Linked DNA regions of Hahella chejuensis KCTC 2396. The protein of the gene in region 2 interacts with the protein of the main gene of each other region in a pairwise test. Links are inferred from orthologs where the notes say so. Each region holds a gene or a part of one and is shown on either strand. Other genes may lie near its edges.

Region 1 (5,630 bases), 720 kb from region 2 along the record:
TCGTCTTCGTCGACGATACACGTCATGCCAAGGCCTTTCTGTGACATTTGTAAGAGCGACTCACTCAAGGATGCGCCACTTCTGACGACAGGGACTGCATCTCCAGAGTGCATTATGTCGGATATTTTCAGCAATAGCCTGCGACCCAGAGCGCCGCCGGGATGAGAGAATGCGAAGTCTTCCGCTGTAAAACCGCGCGCTTCCAGTAGCGCAATTGCCAGCGCGTCTCCCAACACCAGGCAAACTGTGGTGCTGGATGTAGGGGCGAGCCCAAGCGGGCATGCCTCTGTGGCGACGCTCGCGTCAATATTGGCTTCTGCAATCTGGGAAAGAGTAGAGTCCGGCTTGCCGGTCATGCTGACTAATGGGACTCCCATTCTTTTCAAAAGTGGAAGTATAGTGACAATTTCCGCAGTGTTGCCTGAGTTGGAAATCGCCAATACGACATCGTTGGGAGTCACCATGCCGAGGTCGCCGTGGCTCGCTTCACCAGGGTGGAGGAAAAACGAGGGTGTGCCCGTGGAAGCCAGCGTAGCGGCGATTTTATTGCCTATATGCCCTGACTTGCCCATTCCTGTGACCACCACGCGCCCTTTGCAGTTCAGCATAAGGTCGCAAGCCTTAATAAAAGCGTCGTCTATCCGGCTGCTTAGCGCTTGGACCGCCTGAACTTCCATTTCTATGGTGCGTCTTGCGGCCTTTATGTACTCATGGTCGTGATGGCTCATTAATCTGGCGTTCCTGATGACTTTAACAGTGGCGGATATCCCGTCGCGGTAATGTTTCTTCGCCGCCGTGCTTAAACAATCTTGCGAAGAAATGGCGTTTGGCGAGGCTTGCGTATTATACGACGCTCGAGGGTTGCTGCAACTTGCCGGGAAAGATGTGGGCAGTTAAAACATCTTCTGATATATTCCGCAGCTGTTTAGGCTATTTTTGGCAGCAACGTCTAAGCCGCCGTAAGGTTATGTTTTTAGGATACTTAATGCTTCCAGGAAGGGGGCGTTTACGCAGGCTGGGCGATTAAGGTGATTTTAGATGACGCAAAACCCCTCCAATTACGTGGAAGTCAGGGGGCTTACCTTCGCCAGAGGCGACAGGCTTATCTTCGATAATGTAGACATCGATATACCCAAAGGCAAGGTCACCACGATTATGGGGCCCAGCGGTACGGGTAAGACCACTCTACTCAAATTAATCGGCGGCCAACTGAAACCCGACAAAGGCGACATTTGGGTGAATGGCTTTAATGTGCCGAAGCTGAAGCGCAAAGAGTTATATGAGTTGCGCGAACGTATGGGGATGCTGTTTCAATCCGGCGCCCTCTTTTCGGATCTCACTGTCTTTGAGAACGTCGCATTCCCCTTGCGGATTCATACACAACTTCCAGAAGCGATGATCAGGGATCTGGTATTAATGAAGCTGCACGCAGTGGGACTGCGTGGCGCGCGTGATTTGACGCCAAACGAATTGTCAGGAGGTATGGCTCGCCGCGTGGCTTTGGCGCGCGCTATTTCGATGGACCCGGAAATGGTGATGTATGATGAGCCGTTCACTGGCCAGGACCCAATTGCTATGGGGGTTATTGTCCAGTTGATCCGCTTGCTCAATGATGCTTTGGGGCTGACCAGCGTGGTGGTGTCTCATGATATTCAGGAGTCAATGAGTATCACGGACCATCTGTGCATTGTCGCCGATGGCAAGGTGATGGGGCAGGGCAGTCCACAAGAATTGCGCTCCAGCGGGAATGCCTTCGTCAAGCAGTTCCTCAATGGTTTACCGGACGGGCCGGTGCCTTTCCACTTTCCCGCGACAGACTATGCGGAGGACTTGTTACGAGGAGACCAGGATGCTGGATTTTCTACAAAGGCTTGGTAGAAACGGCCTGCTTTCGCTTGGTGCGCTAGGTCGGGCGGGAATCTTCTTGGTTGGGTCGCTACTGGGCGCTCCACGGATGAAAGGGTTTCCGCTCCTACTCAAGCAGCTTTACTCCGTTGGCGTTCTCTCACTTGTAATTATTGTCGTTAGCGGGCTGTTTATAGGTATGGTGCTTGGTCTACAGGGTTACAATATTCTGGTGGACTACGGTTCAGAGCAGGCCATAGGCCAGATGATCGCCTTAACCCTGGTTCGTGAATTAGGGCCGGTTGTGACTGCGCTGTTATTCGCTGGTCGCGCCGGCTCTGCGCTGACTGCGGAAATCGGGTTAATGAAGGCGACTGAGCAGTTGTCCAGCCTGGAGATGATGGGGGTCGATCCATTGCGGCAGATTATTGCGCCGCGGCTTCTTGCCGGATTTATCGCGATGCCGATGTTGGCCATGATATTTAGCGTGGTGGGCGTCTGGGGCGGTAAAATGGTTGGGGTGGAATGGCTTGGCGTCTATGAAGGGTCCTTTTGGAGCAATATGCAGGCGTCCGTGGACTTTTCCGATGACATTCTTAACGGGATTATCAAAAGTATAGTGTTCGGCGTCGTATGCACGTGGATCGCCGTGTTTCAGGGGTATGATTCTGTCCCGACTTCGGAAGGCATCAGTTCCGCAACCACCAAAACAGTGGTGTACTCGTCGTTAGCTGTATTGGGATTGGATTTTATTTTGACCGCCGTAATGTTTGGAGATTTTTAATATGCGGATTCGTACGCTGGAGATATCTGTAGGGGCGTTCATTGTCGCCGGCATTGGGGCGTTGTTTTTATTGGCGCTCGAAGTGAGCGGGCTGTCTCTGAGCCCGACGCAGGATACCTATAAATTGTATGCGGAATTTACTGATGTGGGCGGGTTAAGAGTGCGGGGTAAAGTGTCCTTGTCCGGCGTCACGATTGGGCGCGTCAACAGCATCTCTTTGGACCCCAAGTCATCCAAGGCTGTCGTGGAGATGGATATTGATGCGGATGTGAACTATCTAAGCGCGGACAGTGTCGCAGTCATCAGCACTGCCGGTCTCCTGGGAGAGAAGTACATTAATGTCTCCATTGGTGGGGACGAGGAAGCCCTGAAGGACGGAGACTTCTTTTATAGCACGCAGGGTGCGCTGAATTTAGAGAAGCTGATAAGCGATTTTGCAACAAGTCAGTAGATCGCTGTATTTCTGAATTCAGAAAGAAGTTGTGAATTTTGGTTAGTACTGGTCAGTCAAAGAAATAGTTAGGCAATTAACATGATGTTAACAGTGAAGAATATTGGGCGCGTGTTCGCAGTCATGGCGATGGCGGCGTTCGCAGTTGCTGCGCAGGCCAACGCGCAGCAAGACGTTTTTGGCGTGGTGCAGGACAGCACCAAAATGCTGGTTTTCAAACTACAGTCAGAAAAGCAGACTTATTACGATAATCCGCAAAAATTCTACGGCGTGATGGAAGATGCGCTTGAAGATGTGGTTGATTTTGAGCGCATCGCCGCGCGAGTGATGGGACGTTATCGCAGAGAAGCGAGTGATGAGCTTAAAGAGAAGTTTGTTGGGGTATTTAAAAAGAGTTTATTTGATGCTTACGGCAAGGCGCTGGTGGAAAGTGGCGAATTTAAAGTCAACGTATTGACGGCAACCATTAATCCACGGGACGAAGGGCGCGCAAGTGTGGATTTGGAAGTGATTTCTGCGTCTGGCAACAAGTATCCGGTTATCTACTCAATGTACAAAAATCGCGACAGTAAATGGTTGCTGGAGAATGTCATCGTTAATGGCGTGAATATCGGGCTTGCTTTCAAGGATCGCTTCGAGCAGCAGGTTAGCGTGCACAATGGCGATATCACCAAAGTCGTAGATGGCTGGTCCAGTCGGATCGAAGAGGATGAACTGACTGGCGAGGCGAAGTAATGTCGGCGAGATTGACCTGCGCTAAGGATGCGCAATCCAAAGAGATGGCGCTCAGTATTTCGGGGATCGTTGATCTCTCTAATGTGGCTGACTTGTTGGCCGAAGGCGAAAAGGCGGTGCAAGCTGCGGATGCGACCTCCCCACTGCGCATTGATGTCTCTCTCGTCGAAAATGCGCAAAGTGTGCTGATATCATTGCTGCTGCGCCTGGTTGCGGCGGCGGAAGCAAAAGGCCTGAATGTCAGCGTTTCGGGTTTGACCGGTAAAATGTTCGATATTGCGCGGGTTAGCGGAGTAGAGACTGTTTTGCCATTGGCGGATGAGGCAGTCTAGCTAAATAAATATCCCTTCAAAAAAACAATTTGCGGCGGTCGCTGCAAATTGTTTCCAATCCATAACTTGGGCCTGGCTCCTGCTTGGGGTAAAATGCTTCGTTTAGTTCAGCTAACGAATAACGAGGAGTGGGCGCATGCAACCCGAAGCATTGCAAGAAATTTTGCAAGAAAAGCTGTCCGACTGTGAAGTCCGTGTGGAAGGCGATGGCTATCATTATCAGGTTGTTGCCGTCGGCGAACGTTTCGCCGGCCTTTCTCCCGTCAAAAAGCAGCAAACGGTGTACAGCTGCATTCATGATCTGATCGCTGATGGCACAGTGCACGCTGTTTCCATCAAAACCTACACTCCCGATGAGTGGGCCGCCGCGAATAAATAATTCGTTTTCCAACCCAGGTAAGTTTAATGGACAAATTATTGATCGGCGGTAGCAAACCGCTTAATGGGGAGATCCGCATCTCCGGTGCGAAAAACTCCGCATTACCAATTCTTGCTGCAACGCTGTTGGCGGATGAACCCGTCACTATCGGCAACCTGCCGCACCTTAATGACATCACCACCATGATTGAGCTGTTGGGCCGCATGGGCGTAGAGCTGATGATCGACGAAAAAATGTGTGTGGAAGTGCACGCCAATACTATCAAGCATCTGACTGCGCCCTATGAGCTGGTGAAGACCATGCGGGCCTCCATTCTGGTGCTGGGACCGATGCTGGCCCACTTTGGCGAGGCGGAAGTCTCTTTGCCCGGCGGTTGCGCTATCGGAAGCAGGCCTGTTGATCTTCATATTCGCGGCCTTGAAGCCATGGGCGCGGATATTTTAGTCGAAGGCGGCTATATCAAAGCGAAAGTCAATGGCCGCTTGAAAGGCGCGCACATCTACATGGATACCGTGACGGTGACCGGCACGGAGAACCTTTTGATGGCGGCGACGCTGGCGGATGGTAAGACAGTGATTGAGAACGCCGCTCGTGAGCCTGAGGTCATTGATCTTGCCGAATGCCTGATTGCAATGGGCGCGGATATACGTGGTCATGGCTCCTCAACTATCGAAATTAACGGTGTGCCGCGTCTGCATGGTTGCCGCTACAACGTACTGCCGGACCGAGTCGAGACCGGGACTTATTTGGTCGCCGCCGCAGCGACCCGTGGCCGAGTCAGAGTGAAAGACACCCGCGAAGACATTTTGGAAGCGGTTCTGTTGAAACTGGATGAAGCTGGCGCACATATCAGCACTGGTCCGGACTGGATTGAGCTGGATATGAAAGGCGCTAGACCGAAAGCGGTGAGCCTGCGCACAGCTCCTTATCCTGCTTTTCCAACTGACATGCAGGCGCAGTTCGTCGCCATGAACACAGTGGCGGAAGGTACGGGCGCTATTGTTGAAACCGTATTTGAAAACCGCTTCATGCACGTGCAGGAGCTGCGCCGCATGGGCGCGAAGATCAAACTGGAAGGCAACACTGCGATTGTGGAAGGTGTAG
Region 2 (8,306 bases):
CCATGCTGGTGTCGGCGGTGGTGGTGGACGGCTTTACCTCCGCCTGGTCCACCGTCGCCTTTGTGGCGTTTTTGTCCGTCATGTGCAACCGCGCCTTCACGGCGGCGCAGTATGCGCTGATGGCGTCCCTCGGGACCTTGGGACGGACCTTGCTCGCGTCATACAGCGGTGCATTGGTGGATAGTCTCGATGGCGACTGGGTGATGTTTTTTATCATCACCACGCTGATGATTACGCCGAGCCTGATCTTTCTGACCTTCTTGAGAGTGCGTCTGGAAGCGGTTTTGAAATAAAGGGGAGGGCGGCCGGCTCAGGTCAGGGCGCCCACTGAAAGCGCTTAAGGGCAATACGCCCGTTGTGAACTTCGATGCCTTCATGCGTCAATACGCTTTGCTGGCGGAAAAAAGCCTTCGATTTCGGTGGAAAAGAGATTTTCCCCTGACTGTTGATGACTCTGTGCCAGGGAATGCTGGAGCCCTCCGGAAGTTGCTTCATGGCGTACCCCACATAGCGGGACAGGCCTGGCAATCCCGCCAGAATGGCGACTTGTCCGTAGGTCGCCACTTTTCCAGGAGGAATCTGGCTGACAACGAACCAGATAGCTTGCAGTTTTTCCTGTTGACTGAGTTCAGACATAATCGCGACGCTGATTGTTCAGTGGAACTGTTAGCGAAAAGAAGCGGAGTTCTGCTTCACGGTGAGGTGAATAAGCAAGGGGCCGAAGCCCCTTTTTTGCTAGATACGCAGCGCCCCGTCCACTTCGATGACGCGACCGGAAAGGTAGTCGTTTTCCAGGATGAAGCATACGGTTTGCGCTATCTCATTAGGCTGACCCATACGGCGCAAAGGAATCTGCTTGGTCATCATCTCCAACGCTTCAGGCTTCATGGAGCCGGTCATTTCGGTTTCGATAAAGCCGGGCGCAATCGCCATACAACGAATGCCGAAGCGCGCCAGCTCCTTCGCCCAGCTTACGCTCATGCCCACGACGCCGGCTTTGGCGGCGGAGTAGTTGGTCTGGCCGATATTACCGGCGCGGGAAATACTGGAAATATTGATGATGCAGCCCTTGCGGCCGCTTTCCAGCATCTTGGCGGCGGCTTCGCGACCGCACAGAAAAACGCCAGTCAGGTTGACGTCGATGACGGATTGCCACTGCTCCAGACTCATGCGATGGGTGACCTGTCCGTCTTTGTATTTAATCAACATGCCGTCGCGCAAAATGCCGGCGTTGTTGATCAGGGCGTCGACGCCGCCAAAGTCTTCGGCGATTTTGGAAAAAACGCTCTCAACCTCCGCCTCTTTGGCGACGTTGCACAGGTAGTACCTGGCTTCTGCGCCCAATTCCTCGCACTTGGCGACGCTTTCCTGCAGCTTCTCTTCAGACAGATCAATCAGCGCCAGACGGGCGCCTTTTTCGGCGAGATACAGCGCCATGGCGCGGCCCAGGCCCTGGCCGCCACCGGTAATCACAACCACAGAATCTTTCAATTGCATAACTTGTCCCACTCTCTCGATAGTGAAAAAACAATAATCTTTGTCCGTCGCGTTGAAATAGAAATAAACAACTCCATCTATAGTAACGACAGGTGAAGATACATACGCTTCATAGAGAGGAGCGGACCGCCAGGGGCGGGACTCCTCCACGCTGAATTACCGCTTACTATATTGAATTATATGGTGTTCTAGGGTTTGCGGCTGCGCCGGGAGGCGCTCGTAAAGCCAGTATTATGGCAGTAATTTCGCCGACCACCAAACGGTCCAGGAACCGATTTCCACCTGCATAACACTGGCTGATGTAACGACGGAATCATGCTAAGCAGAATACCTTTTCTTATCCCCATTATTGCGCTCATTGAGATTTATCTGATCATAGAAGTCGGCGGCGCCATTGGCTTCTGGCCTACTGTATCGATTTTTATCGTCACCGGGATTATCGGTGTGACCATGCTGCGACGGCAGGGATTTTCTCTCCTCAGCAGCCTGCAGGCGAAAATGCAGGCGGGTGAGCTGCCGGCGGGAGAAATGCTGGAAGGCGTTGCGCTGTTGATCGGCGGCGCCATGCTGGTGACGCCAGGGTTTTTGACCGATTTCATGGGATTCGTTCTGTTGACGCCGCTGACGCGCAAGTTGCTGATCGGCCGTATTGGCGGGGCGTTGCTGCGTAGTGCGCGAGTAGTAAGAAGCAGTTATAGTCAAACGACCTATTCGGCGACCGCTGAACGGGACGGTCCCTTCCGCGGAGACCCCTCTGGCGGCCCACGCCAAGGCGCTGGCGGGGATAAAGTGATTGAAGGCGAGTACACCCGAGAGGACTCGGAAAAAAATTAAAAAAAATTATAGCCGGGGTGTTGAAATCCTCGCCCCGGGCCCCATTTAAACCTCCACAATTTAAGCACTCGGCGTTCCTGGTCCAACCCGGATGTCCGGCTGCTGTTTAAAACCAAAAAGTCAGCTAGTTAAATGTTCTAACTGGGAGAAAAAACGAAATGAAAATTCGTCCGTTACACGAACGTGTTGTCGTGCGCCGTAAGGAAGAAGAAACCAAAACTGCCGGTGGTATCGTGTTGCCCGGCAATGCGGCAGAAAAGCCTTCACAGGGTGAAGTACTGGCTGTGGGCGAAGGCCGTATTTTGGATAATGGCGATGTCCGTCCGTTGGCGGTCAAAGTCGGTGACAAGGTGGTTTTCGGCCAGTATGCCGGCAGCACCGTTAAGATTGATGGCGAAGAGCTGTTGATCATGAGCGAGAGCGACATCTTCGGCGTTATCGAAGGCTAACCCTCCGAAACTAAAGACTTTTGTCATCAACTAACAAGTAATGGGATTTTGTTATGGCAGCTAAAGACGTTAAATTTGGCGATTCCGCGCGTAAGCGCATGGTGGCGGGCGTTAACACCCTGGCCGACGCAGTTAAAGTCACTTTGGGTCCGAAAGGCCGCAACGTGGTTCTGGACAAGTCCTTCGGCGCGCCTACGGTCACTAAAGACGGTGTGTCCGTAGCTAAAGAAATCGAACTGAAAGACAAGTTCGAAAACATGGGCGCGCAAATGGTGAAGGAAGTTGCTTCCAAAACCAACGATGAAGCGGGTGACGGCACCACCACTGCAACTGTACTGGCTCAGGCGATCCTGAACGAAGGCTTGAAGTCTGTCGCAGCGGGCATGAACCCAATGGACCTGAAGCGCGGCATCGACAAAGCCGTTATCGCTGCGGTCAAAGAAATCAAGAACATCTCCCGTCCTTGCGAAGACTCCAAGTCCATCGCCCAGGTTGGCACTATCTCCGCCAACAGCGACGAGCGCATCGGCAATATCATTGCTGAAGCCATGGAAAAAGTGGGTAAGGAAGGCGTTATCACTGTTGAAGAAGGCAGTGGTCTGGAAGACGAGCTGGACGTGGTTGAAGGTATGCAGTTCGACCGTGGCTACCTGTCCGCCTACTTCGTAAACAACCAGGACAGCATGAGCGCTGAACTGGAAGATCCTTTCATCCTGCTGGTTGACAAGAAGATCTCCAACATCCGCGAAATGCTGCCTGTACTGGAAGCAGTAGCCAAGTCCTCCAAACCTCTGCTGGTGATCTCTGAAGATCTGGAAGGCGAAGCGCTGGCGACTCTGGTTGTTAACAACATGCGCGGCATCGTAAAAGTTGCGGCGGTTAAAGCGCCTGGCTTCGGCGATCGTCGTAAAGAAATGCTGCAGGATATCGCTATCCTGACCGGCGGCACCGTAATCTCTGAAGAAGTAGGCCTGAACCTGGAAGGCGCTACTCTGGATGACCTGGGCACTGCCAAGCGCGTTGTAGTCACCAAAGAAAACACCACTATCATCGATGGCGCTGGCGCTAAGAGCGATATCGAAGCGCGCGTTGCGCAAATCCGTCGTCAAATCGAAGAAACTTCTTCCGATTACGACCGTGAGAAGCTGCAAGAGCGCGTCGCTAAACTGGCTGGCGGCGTAGCCGTTATCAAAGTTGGCGCAGCGACTGAAGTGGAAATGAAAGAGAAGAAAGCCCGCGTTGAAGACGCGCTGCACTCAACTCGCGCTGCGGTTGAAGAGGGCGTTGTGCCTGGTGGTGGCGTCGCACTGGTGCGCGCGCTGCAGGCCGTTTCTGACTTGGCTGGCGACAACGCTGACCAAGACGTGGGCATCAATCTGCTGCGTCGCGCGATGGAAGCGCCTCTGCGTCAGATCGTCGCCAACGCTGGCGGCGAGCCTTCCGTAGTTGTGGACAAAGTCCGTCAGGGCGAAGGCGCGTTCGGTTACAATGCTGGCACTGAAGCATACGGCGACATGCTGGAAATGGGTATTCTGGACCCTGCGAAAGTTACCCGCACCGCACTGCAATCCGCTGCGTCCATTGCTGGTCTGATGATCACTACCGAGTGTATGGTTTCCGACCTGCCTGAAGACGACAAGAAAGGCGGCATGCCAGACATGGGCGGCATGGGAGGAATGGGTGGCATGGGCGGCATGATGTAATCATCCCCCATAACGCACCCGCGGAAAAACCCGGCTTCGGCCGGGTTTTTTTATGGCGCGAAGAGCCTGGAGCGGCTGGAGAGGTCTATTAAGAATGTTTAACCTCAAACTCGTTGCCAATGTTGCAAATATTCTTTAGAAAACACTGCTATGCTTTTGTTACCATGTAAAAATTTATAGCCTGTATTTTGAGGCGAAGATAAAAGAATTCTGCTGTTCGCGACAGTTGTCTTAAACCTCCCGGAGGCGGAGCCCGGCCAGCGACAATGGCCGCCGAGGCTTGGCGTAGTAGGGTTTGTCGGTTCAACAATTAGAATGTAGTCCATTGCGCGTATGCATATGTTCAGTGGTTGATTGGGAAGGTTGTAGGCCAAAGAAGTGATAAAAAAAATTGTGGGATTGGTTATTATTGGCGGCCTGACCTATCTGGCGGGGTTGGTGTTGCTCGTGCCCGTGGAGTTTGTTTGGCGTCAGGCCGGCGTTCCCGCCAACCAACTTCCCGTGCGGGTGCAGAAGCTGCAGGGCACGCTTTGGGAAGGCAAAGCTCTGATTTCTCATTCTTGGGCCACTGGCGTGCTGGACTGGGATGTGTATCCATCCGGCCTTCTGCTGATGGGCGATGCTCTGGCGCTGAACTTTCGCGCTAACAAAATCGATATAGACGCCAAAGCCGCTCTGGATGGATTCGATCAGGTCCGGGTGCTTGCTGACGGTTCTCTGGATCTGGCGGCGCTGGCGCCGGCGTTGCGCCGCCATCGTCTGAATCTGAGCGGAGAGCTGAAGATCAGTGGCTTGGATGTGACGCTGGACACCAATACGGGTCTTCCTGTGCGAGCTTCAGGGCGAGCGCAGTGGGCGGGCGGGCCGGTTACCTATCCGATGGGCCGGGAAAATAAGACCGCCACGATGCCTCCGTTGCAGGGGCTGATTAAACAGGAGGGTGAGGAAATTCACCTGGAAGTACTGGATAGCACGGAAAACAAACCCGTTATGAGCGCTCAGGTAACGCGGGACGGCACGGCGAAGATACAAATTCGCAAACGGTTGTTGGACCTGGCGGGCGCGCCCTGGAGTAAACAGGCGAATCCTGACGACATTGTTTTCCGGGTACAGCAACGGATACTTTAACGACCCATGTTGACAGGCCATATTACTAAGATAACCTGGGTGCTCTTGCTCGCCATAGTCGTGACGCTGGCGTGGCAAGCCGCAAGGGTGACCTGGGGCGTTTGGGTGGGAACCCCGGACATTATCGTCATGCCGGTCGGCGGCGTGGCGAATGCAAACAAGAATCAGGCGACGCAGGCTAACTATCCTGCGTGGAATTTATTCGGCAAGGCGGAAGATGCGTCCGCCAAAAAGGCGTTGAGCCAAGTGGACGCGCCAATCACTGCGTTAAGGCTGGATCTGTATGGGGTCGTAGTCGGCGGTGAAGAGGGTGGGTCCGGCGCTATCATTGCGGAAAAGGGAAAATCGGCCGAATATTATCGTATTAATGAAATGCTGCCCGGCGGAGCCAAATTGTCGGCAGTGTTTCCTGATCATGTGCTGATCAGCCGAAATGGCGCCTTGGAGAAGTTGGCGTTTGACGAATCCGTCACCGTTGCGGGCAGCGCTATCGAACAGGTGGCGAGACCCAAAAACAGCGGCGGAATTGACTCTCCCGAAGAGTTCGTCAGCGTCGCTCAGAAAAGACTGGAGGAAGATCCGCGAGGAGCCCTGGCTTCGGTGGGTCTGGCGCCAGTGAGTAGCGGCGATGGAGCGTCCGGCTACCAGTATGATGGCAATAACCCTATGTTGGGCGCCATGAACCTGCAGAAAGGGGATGTGATTCGCTCTGTGAATGGTCATACCCTCGGCAACATCGAGCAGGATAAACAGATGATTCAGCAGCTGTATGAAAGCGGCATGCTGGAGGTGGAAATAGAACGGGATGGGGCGACTTTCACTATCAGTTACCCATTACGCTGAGCCAGTTACCCGCTGCGCTAAGCGACTTCCTCAAAGTAATGAAAATCAAAAAAAGATTGTTGAATGGACATGAAACATTTTAGAGCCTTTACATTTGCCTGGTTGTTGATTGCGGGTTTTTTCTCCGGCGTGGCGGGGGCCGAAGATCAGACATGGAAGGTCAACCTTAAAGACGCCGATATTCGCGCCTTCATTACTCAAATCGCCGACATCACCGGCTACAGCTTTGTCGTCGACCCCAGGGTGAAAGGCAAAGTTACAGTGGTGTCGAACGCCGCCATGGGGCGTGATGAAGTCTACGAAATGTTTCTTTCCGTGTTGAATGTACATGGTTTCGCGGCGATTCCTTCCGAGGGAATCATCAAAATTGTGCAGCAGAACGAGGCCAAGCAGACCGCGGAGAACACCTCGATTTTTAAGACGGTGCCGCAGGAGCAGTTGGTGACCCGGGTCATACAGGTCAAGAACGCCAACGCCCTTGAGCTGGTGCCGATTCTACGTCCGATGGTGGCCAAGTATGGACACCTTGCCGGGGTCGCCGCCGCCAATGGTCTGATTATCAGTGACCACGTCAATAACATCGCCCGTATTGAGCGCATCGTGAGTGAGCTCGACAGCCCTTCCAACTACCAACTCGAAGTCATTCAGCTGAAAGACGCCTGGGTAGGCGACATGGTGAAACTGCTGGAAGAGCTGGCTCCTTCCGAGCTGGGTAAGGGAGCGCCAAAAGGACCCGCCAACAAGTTCAGCGTTGTCGCCGACGAGCGTAGCAACCGTCTGATCCTGAAAGGCGACGAGAACTTCCGCGACAAAATGCGCCTTCTTATCGCCAAGCTGGACCAGCCGGCGGCGGTGAGCGGCACGACCAAAGTTATCAATTTGCGTCACGCTGACGCTGAAGCGCTGGCTGAGCTGTTGAAAGGACTGATGGGCGAGATTGCGCCTGCGAAAGGCGAAGGGGCGGCAGCGGCTCCTGGCGGCGGCAAAGTCAGCATCTATCCTGATGAGGGATTGAACGCGCTGGTAGTGCGCGCAGAACCTTCCATGATGAAAGAAATAGAGGCTATCGTTCAGCAGCTGGACGTGCGTCGTGCGCAAGTATTGATTGAGGCGGCGATTGTCGAGATCAGCGATGGCTTGAGTCGTCAGCTTGGCGTGCAGATGGCGGCGGGAGATCTGACTGGCAAGTCTGGTCCTGCGACCGTCACTAACTTCACTAACGTGGGTATTTCCGCCTCCGCTATATTAGCGGCGATCGCCAGCAACTCTACGCCAAGCATTGGCGGCGATATCGCAGCCGTAGCGATTGGCGAAGCCGAAGGCCGCAAAGGTTGGGGCGCATTAATTCAAGCGCTGGGCACCAGCGGACAGGCGAATCTGCTGTCCACCCCCAGCATTATCACTATGGACAATCTGCAGTCCGAAATTATCGTTGGTCAGAACGTACCATTCCGCACAGGGCAGACTGGCACTGGCACAGACGGCACCAGCAATCCGTTCACGACTATCGAGCGTCAGGATGTTGGTTTGACGCTGCGTGTCACGCCGAGCATCAGTGATGGCGATTTGGTCAGATTGGAAATTGAGCAGGAGTCGTCCTCTATTGCGCCATCCAACGAAAGCGCCTCTGACATCATCACCAATAAGCGTCAGATCAAAACTTCCGTTCTGGCGGACAATGCTGAAACCATCGTACTGGGTGGTCTGATGAGCGAAAACTACAAGCTATCGGAGGCCAAAGTGCCGCTGTTAGGCGACATTCCTTTACTGGGCGCGCTGTTCCGCAGCACCAAGCGCGAAAAAGACAAGCAGAACCTTCTCGTGTTTCTGCGTCCGACTATTCTGCGCAACA
Region 3 (5,921 bases), 3.5 Mb from region 2 along the record:
ACCTTGTTGAAACAGAATATTGTTAGCAACCTACATTACCTCTACGAAGAAGAGGCGATGCGGCTGAAAATAAAAGAGCAACACTTTCGCCTGAAAGAAGCCGTACTGGCGAGAGATCCGAACGCCGCGCGAGCCGCGGCTCACGAGCATCTCGCTTATGTGGAAGAAATCGTATTGGAAAAAGGCAAGGCCGATTCCAGAAACATGCGCTCCCTGCGGCGCCTGCAAAATCTGGATGAATAAAAAAATCCTGCCGCGCGACTACTTTTTAAAAGATCCAGATGTGGGTCGATGGGGACTCCGGAACATTTTTTATGGTGCGTTGGCGCTCACAAGGCGTCGGCGCGTCCGGTAACACAATTACAATCAATCTAGCTCTACAGGAGTAACCTCTATGCATGATGATGCCGATCCTATTGAAACCCAGGAGTGGTTGGATTCAATGGAATCCGTCCTGGATGCCGAAGGCGTCGAGCGTGCAACCTACCTGCTGACACGGTTGGCGGAGCGGGCGACGCGCGACGGGACGCAATTGCCTTATTCCATTACGACACCCTATCGCAACACTATTCCGCATACTAAAGAAGCGCGTATGCCTGGCGACCTGTTCATGGAGCGCCGCATTCGTTCATTGGTGCGCTGGAACGCTCTGGCGATGGTGCTGCGTGCGAACAAGAAGCCTGGCGAGTTGGGCGGACACTTGTCCTCGTTCTCTTCCATCGCCACTCTGTACGATGTGGGCTTCAACTATTTCTTCCACGCTGGCGACGACAAGCGCGAAGGCGATTTGATCTACTTCCAGGGTCACACTTCCCCTGGCGTATACGCCCGTTCTTTCCTGGAAGGCCGCTTCTCTGAAGAGCAGATGGACAACTACCGCAGCGAAGTTGACGGTAACGGTCTGTCCTCTTATCCGCACCCATGGCTGATGCCTGATTACTGGCAGTTCCCGACGGTATCTATGGGTCTGGGCCCGATTCAGGCGATCTACCAGGCGCACGTGATGAAGTACCTGCACAGCCGTGAGCTGACCAATATGGAAGGCCGCAAAGTGTGGTGTTTCGTTGGCGACGGCGAGTGCGACGAGCCTGAAACTCTGGGGGCCATCGGTTTGGCCGGCCGTGAAAAGCTGGACAACCTGATCTTCGTCATCAACTGTAACCTGCAGCGCCTGGACGGACCGGTGCGCGGCAACGGCAAGATTATCCAGGAACTGGAAGGCATCTTCCGCGGCGCGGGCTGGAACGTATTGAAAGTCGTCTGGGGACGCCTGTGGGACCCTCTGTTCGAAAAAGACGACCACGGTCTTATGCAGAAGCGTATGGACGAAGCGGTCGACGGCGAAATGCAGAACTTCAAATCCAATGGCGGCGCTTACACTCGTAAGCACTTCTTTGGTAAGTACCCGGAACTGCAGAAAATGGTTGAGAACATGTCCGACGAGGACATTTACAAGCTCAACCGCGGCGGTCACGACCCCTACAAAGTGTATGCCGCCTATCATAATGCGGTGAACCACAAAGGTCAGCCGACTGTTATTCTGGCGCATACCGTGAAGGGTTATGGTTTCGGCGAGCAGGGCGAAGCCCAGAACACCACGCACCAGTTGAAGAAACTGGATATGGAGACAGTTAAGAAATTCCGCGATCGTTTCGGCGTGCCGATCTCCGACGACGAGATCGAGAACCTGCCTTACTACCGTCCGGCGCCGGATTCTCCTGAAGCGCTGTACATGAAGAAAATGCGTGAAAGCCTGGGCGGCTTCCTGCCCAAGCGCCGCAAAGACTGCCAGCCGCTGCAGATTCCAGGGCTGGATGCATTCGACGCAGTATTGAAAGGCAGCGACGGTCGCGAAATCTCCACCACCATGGCGTTTGTGCGCGTGCTCAATGCCTTGGTCAAGGACAAGCAGATCGGCGGTCGCGTTGTTCCGATCGTCCCTGACGAAGCCCGTACCTTCGGTATGGAGGGCATGTTCCGTCAGTTGGGTATTTATACTTCCGAAGGTCAGAAGTATGTGCCGAATGATCGCAATCAGATCATGTACTACAAGGAAGACAAGCAAGGTCAGATCCTTGAGGAAGGCATCAACGAGGCGGGCGCCATGTCCGCGTGGATTGCTGCGGCGACATCCTACAGCACTAACGATTACCCGTTGATCCCGTTCTACATTTACTACTCCATGTTCGGCTTCCAGCGCGTTGGCGACTTGGCCTGGGCGGCTGGCGATATGCGCGCGCGCGGCTTCCTGTTGGGCGGCACCGCTGGCCGCACTACGCTGAACGGGGAAGGTTTGCAGCATCAGGATGGCCACAGCCACATTATTTCAGCGACTATCCCGAACTGCGTTTCCTATGATCCGACTTACGGTTACGAAGTTGCGGTTATCGTTCGCGACGGTCTGCGTCGTATGTATGGCGAAAACGAAAACGTCTACTACTACCTGACGCTGATGAACGAGAACTATGAGCATCCCGCCATGCCCGAAGGCGCCGAAGAAGGCATCCTGAAAGGGATGTACCTGTTCGAAGAAGGCGCGAAAGACGGCAAGGCGCGCGTTCAGTTGCTGGGTTGCGGCGCTATCTTCAACGAAGTGCGCGCAGCGGCGAAACTGCTGAAAGACGATTTCAGCATCGACAGCGACATCTGGTCCGTCACCAGCTTCACCGAGCTGGCTCGCGAAGGCCATCACGTCCGTCGCTGGAACATGCTGCATCCAGAAGAGCCGCGTCGCGAGAGCTACGTGAAGCAGTGTCTGAAAGATCGCGAAGGTCCGGTGATCGCTTCTACCGATTACATGCGTCTGTTCGCCGATCAGGTGCGTCAGTTCATTCCGCAGCAGACCGTACACGTGCTGGGTACAGACGGGTTTGGCCGCAGCGACACTCGCGAGAAGCTGAGACGTCATTTCGAAGTCGACCGTTACTACGTTGCGGTGGCTGCGCTGGATTGTCTGGCTCGCGAAGACAAGATCGAACGTTCTGTGGTGACTGAAGCGATCCGCAAATACGGCATTGATCCTAACAAACCGAACCCAATCTACGCCTGATAGAAGGAGACTGACGTGAGTAATATCGAAGTCAAAGTTCCTGACATCGGCGGAGCATCCGATGTTGAGGTTATTGAGGTCTGCGTGAAGCCCGGCGACGAGGTGAATGCGGAAGATTCACTGATTGTCCTGGAATCCGATAAGGCCACTATGGATATCCCTTCTCCTCAGGCGGGTAAAATCGCCGAGTTGAAGATCAAGGTGGGAGATAAAGTATCCGAAGGCGATCTGATTCTTTTGATGGCGGGCGAAGGCGCTGCGGAAGCATCTGAGCCAGCGCCGGCGCAGGAAGAGAAATCAGCCCCGGCCCCGGCGCAAGAACCCGAGCCGGCTGCGCCTGCGGCGGCTCCAGCCGCATCCGGCGGCGTACAGACGATTCCTGTGCCGGATATCGGCGGCGCCGAAGGCGTAACGGTTATCGAAATTTCCGTGAAGGAAGGCGACACCGTTAAGGTCGACGACTCTATTCTGGTGCTGGAATCAGATAAGGCGACGATGGAAGTGCCATCGCCTTTCGCCGGCGTTATCAAGAAGTTGCTGATCAAAGCCAATGACTCGGTCAGCGAAGGCGACGCCATTGCGGAAATCGAGGTAGAGGGCGCCGCACCTGCGGCGGCTCCGGCTGAGCAAGCCCCTGCGCCTTCCAAGGCGTCTGCGGAGCCAGCTAAAGCGGCTCCAGCTTCAGCGCCCGTCAGTGCGCCGGCGCAGCAAGAGTCCGCTCCAGCGACGTCCGGCAAAGTGCATGCTGGTCCTGCTGTGCGTCGTTTGGCGCGTGAGTTCGGCGTTGACCTGGCCATGGTCAAAGGCTCTGGTCCGAAAGGCCGTATCCTGAAGCAGGACCTGCAGACCTTCGTCAAGAACGGAATGCAGCAGCTTAAGGCTGGCGCTGCTGGCGGCGTAGTCAGCTCTGGCGTTGGCTTGCCGACGGTGAAACTGCCTGACTTCTCGCAATTCGGACAGATTGATCGTCTGCCGATGAGCAAGATCCATCAGGTGACCGCTGATAATATGGCGCGCAACTGGTTGGTGGTTCCTCATGTCACGCAGTTTGACGATGCGGACATCACCGATTTGGAGGACTTCCGCAAGGCGCAGAAGGCGGCTGGGGAGAAGAAAGGCGTCAAGCTGACGCCGCTGCCCTTCCTGCTGAAGGCGTGCGCCTATGCGCTGGAAACTTATCCGCAGTTCAACGTGTCGTTGGATATGGATAAGAAAGAAGTCATTCAGAAGCATTACATCAACATCGGCGTGGCGGTGGACACCCCCGCAGGCCTGGTGGTGCCGGTTATCCGCGACGTCAACAAGAAGAGTCTGTGGGAACTGGCGCAGGAGTGTGCGGATATGGCGGCCAAGGCCAAAGATCGTAAGCTCAAGCCAAACGAAATGCAGGGCGGCTGCTTCACTATCTCCAGCCTGGGCAGTTTGGGCGGCACAGCGTTCACGCCTATCGTGAATACGCCTGAAGTGGCGATTCTGGGCGTGTCCAAAGCGCAGATGAAGCCAGTATATGAGAACGGCGGCTTTGTTCCCCGTTTGATGCTGCCGTTGAGCTTATCCTACGACCACCGCGCCATTAACGGCGCCGACGCTGCGCGTTTCACCTCTTTGCTGGGTGAACTGCTGGGCGACATCCGTAAGTTGTTGCTGTAATCGTTATAACGCCAACTGAGTAAAAAAGGCCGGGATATCCCGGCCTTTCTGCATTCCCCCATTGTCTTTCTACTGCGGGCCTCTTCCCTTTACTTTTCATTGAGCAATCCATCACAGCTTTAAGGTCTGTACGGAATTTCGCTTGTTCTGGCGAAACGGCTTTGCTAGTTTTTTCTGATCGTCGGCTGTGCGCGTCTATATTAAGGTGGACTAGGGCTGGCGTAGCGTTGGGCGTTATCGAACAAGAAGTATAAAATTGCGTCACTTTGCATTGTTGTCGACGAGGCAAGAGTGACTAGGTCGTTTCCCGGGGATAAGACATGGTCAGACGAATCTTTAAGCTAATCACCACAGCGCTTGCTGTCGTACTGCTTTCCACTCAGGCGGCGTTCGCCGTTACTATGACGGAAGTGGCTGAGGCTATTAAAAAGAACGACATGGATAAAGCGTTCGATGGTCTGCAGGTGTTGGCGAACCAAAAGCACCCTGACGCTCAATTCCTGCTGGCGATGATGTACGAGAAAGGTCGCGGTACGGAAGCAAATCTGGAGAAGGCGGCGGAATGGTATAAAGCCGCCGCGGAGCAGGGACACCCCTCAGCGCAGAACAACTTGGCGCAGCTCTATAATCAGGGGCGCGGCGTGCCTCAGGACTATAAAGAGGCGGTAAAGTGGTTCTCCAAAGCCGCTGGCTCCGGCAACGCCACTGCGCAGTACAACCTGGCTTTGCGATACGCCAAAGGCGAGGGCGTGGAGAAAAATTTGAGTAAGGCGTTTGAGCTGTACCGCAGCTCCGCCGAACAGAACAACGTATTCGGCCAGTTTAATCTGGCGTACTCCTACGCCACTGGCGAAGGCACTGATAAAAACATGGTGGAGGCGTTGCGCTGGGCTATGTTGAGCGCTGAGAAGAAGTTTCCCCGCGCCATTCAGTTCGTTTCTTTCCTGGGTTCAAAGATGTCTCAGGAAGAGATCTCCAAAGCAGAAGCGCTCGCCAATGAGTGGCGTAAAGATAAAGGGATTGGCGCTCAGTAAAAATCAGTTCCCGTCGTTAGCGTCAGCGCTGCCAGCGCTTGCCGCATTACCCGAATCGTTGCGCGGCAATGGGTTGGCGTACCATAATCTTGGGTTATTCAAAGGCGTATCAGCAGGTAGCAAGGGATTCTGCAGATCAATGATGGTGCGCTCCTGTAAGCGAGCCTGTGCAATCGCTCCCATATAAA

Evidence for each region.
Region 1: the proteins of groL (region 2) and HCH_RS23865 interact in binary tests that used the Escherichia coli proteins (3 or more experiments, as listed by UniProt). The link is inferred for Hahella chejuensis KCTC 2396 from one-to-one orthologs.
Region 3: the proteins of groL (region 2) and aceE interact in binary tests that used the Escherichia coli proteins (3 or more experiments, as listed by UniProt). The link is inferred for Hahella chejuensis KCTC 2396 from one-to-one orthologs.

Annotation. Positions count from the first base shown.
Region 1 is NC_007645.1:5,451,078-5,456,707, reverse strand. What follows is about bases 1-2,958. They hold HCH_RS23865 (ATP-binding cassette domain-containing protein), read left to right. Parts: upstream 1-1,038; coding sequence 1,039-1,878; downstream 1,879-2,958. Other genes in these bases: mlaD (outer membrane lipid asymmetry maintenance protein MlaD), read left to right, coding at 2,631-2,958; mlaE (lipid asymmetry maintenance ABC transporter permease subunit MlaE), read left to right, coding at 1,850-2,629; HCH_RS23870 (KpsF/GutQ family sugar-phosphate isomerase), read right to left, coding at 1-728. In the rest of the region: more of mlaD, read left to right, coding at 2,959-3,080; HCH_RS23850 (MlaC/ttg2D family ABC transporter substrate-binding protein), read left to right, coding at 3,162-3,815; HCH_RS23845 (STAS domain-containing protein), read left to right, coding at 3,815-4,147; HCH_RS23840 (BolA family protein), read left to right, coding at 4,284-4,526; murA (UDP-N-acetylglucosamine 1-carboxyvinyltransferase), read left to right, coding at 4,553-5,630. UniProt on the Escherichia coli protein: Part of the ABC transporter complex MlaFEDB, which is involved in a phospholipid transport pathway that maintains lipid asymmetry in the outer membrane by retrograde trafficking of phospholipids from the outer membrane to the inner membrane.
Region 2 is NC_007645.1:4,733,354-4,741,659, reverse strand. Bases 2,197-5,158 are described here. They hold groL (chaperonin GroEL), read left to right. Parts: upstream 2,197-2,833; coding sequence 2,834-4,483; downstream 4,484-5,158. Other genes in these bases: gspN (type II secretion system protein N), read left to right, coding at 4,862-5,158; groES (co-chaperone GroES), read left to right, coding at 2,490-2,780; HCH_RS20695 (FxsA family protein), read left to right, coding at 2,197-2,331. Outside these bases: HCH_RS20710 (AmpG family muropeptide MFS transporter), read left to right, coding at 1-293; HCH_RS20705 (MGMT family protein), read right to left, coding at 316-636; HCH_RS20700 (SDR family oxidoreductase), read right to left, coding at 736-1,497; more of HCH_RS20695, read left to right, coding at 1,813-2,196; more of gspN, read left to right, coding at 5,159-5,611; HCH_RS20675 (type II secretion system protein N), read left to right, coding at 5,618-6,454; type II secretion system secretin GspD, read left to right, coding at 6,518-8,306.
Region 3 is NC_007645.1:1,284,869-1,290,789, forward strand. What follows is about bases 1-3,249. They hold aceE (pyruvate dehydrogenase (acetyl-transferring), homodimeric type), read left to right. Parts: upstream 1-394; coding sequence 395-3,049; downstream 3,050-3,249. Other genes in these bases: pdhR (pyruvate dehydrogenase complex transcriptional repressor PdhR), read left to right, coding at 1-243; aceF (dihydrolipoyllysine-residue acetyltransferase), read left to right, coding at 3,065-3,249. Also shown: more of aceF, read left to right, coding at 3,250-4,699; HCH_RS05725 (tetratricopeptide repeat protein), read left to right, coding at 5,020-5,733; HCH_RS05730 (transporter substrate-binding domain-containing protein), read right to left, coding at 5,737-5,921. UniProt on the Escherichia coli protein: Component of the pyruvate dehydrogenase (PDH) complex, that catalyzes the overall conversion of pyruvate to acetyl-CoA and CO(2).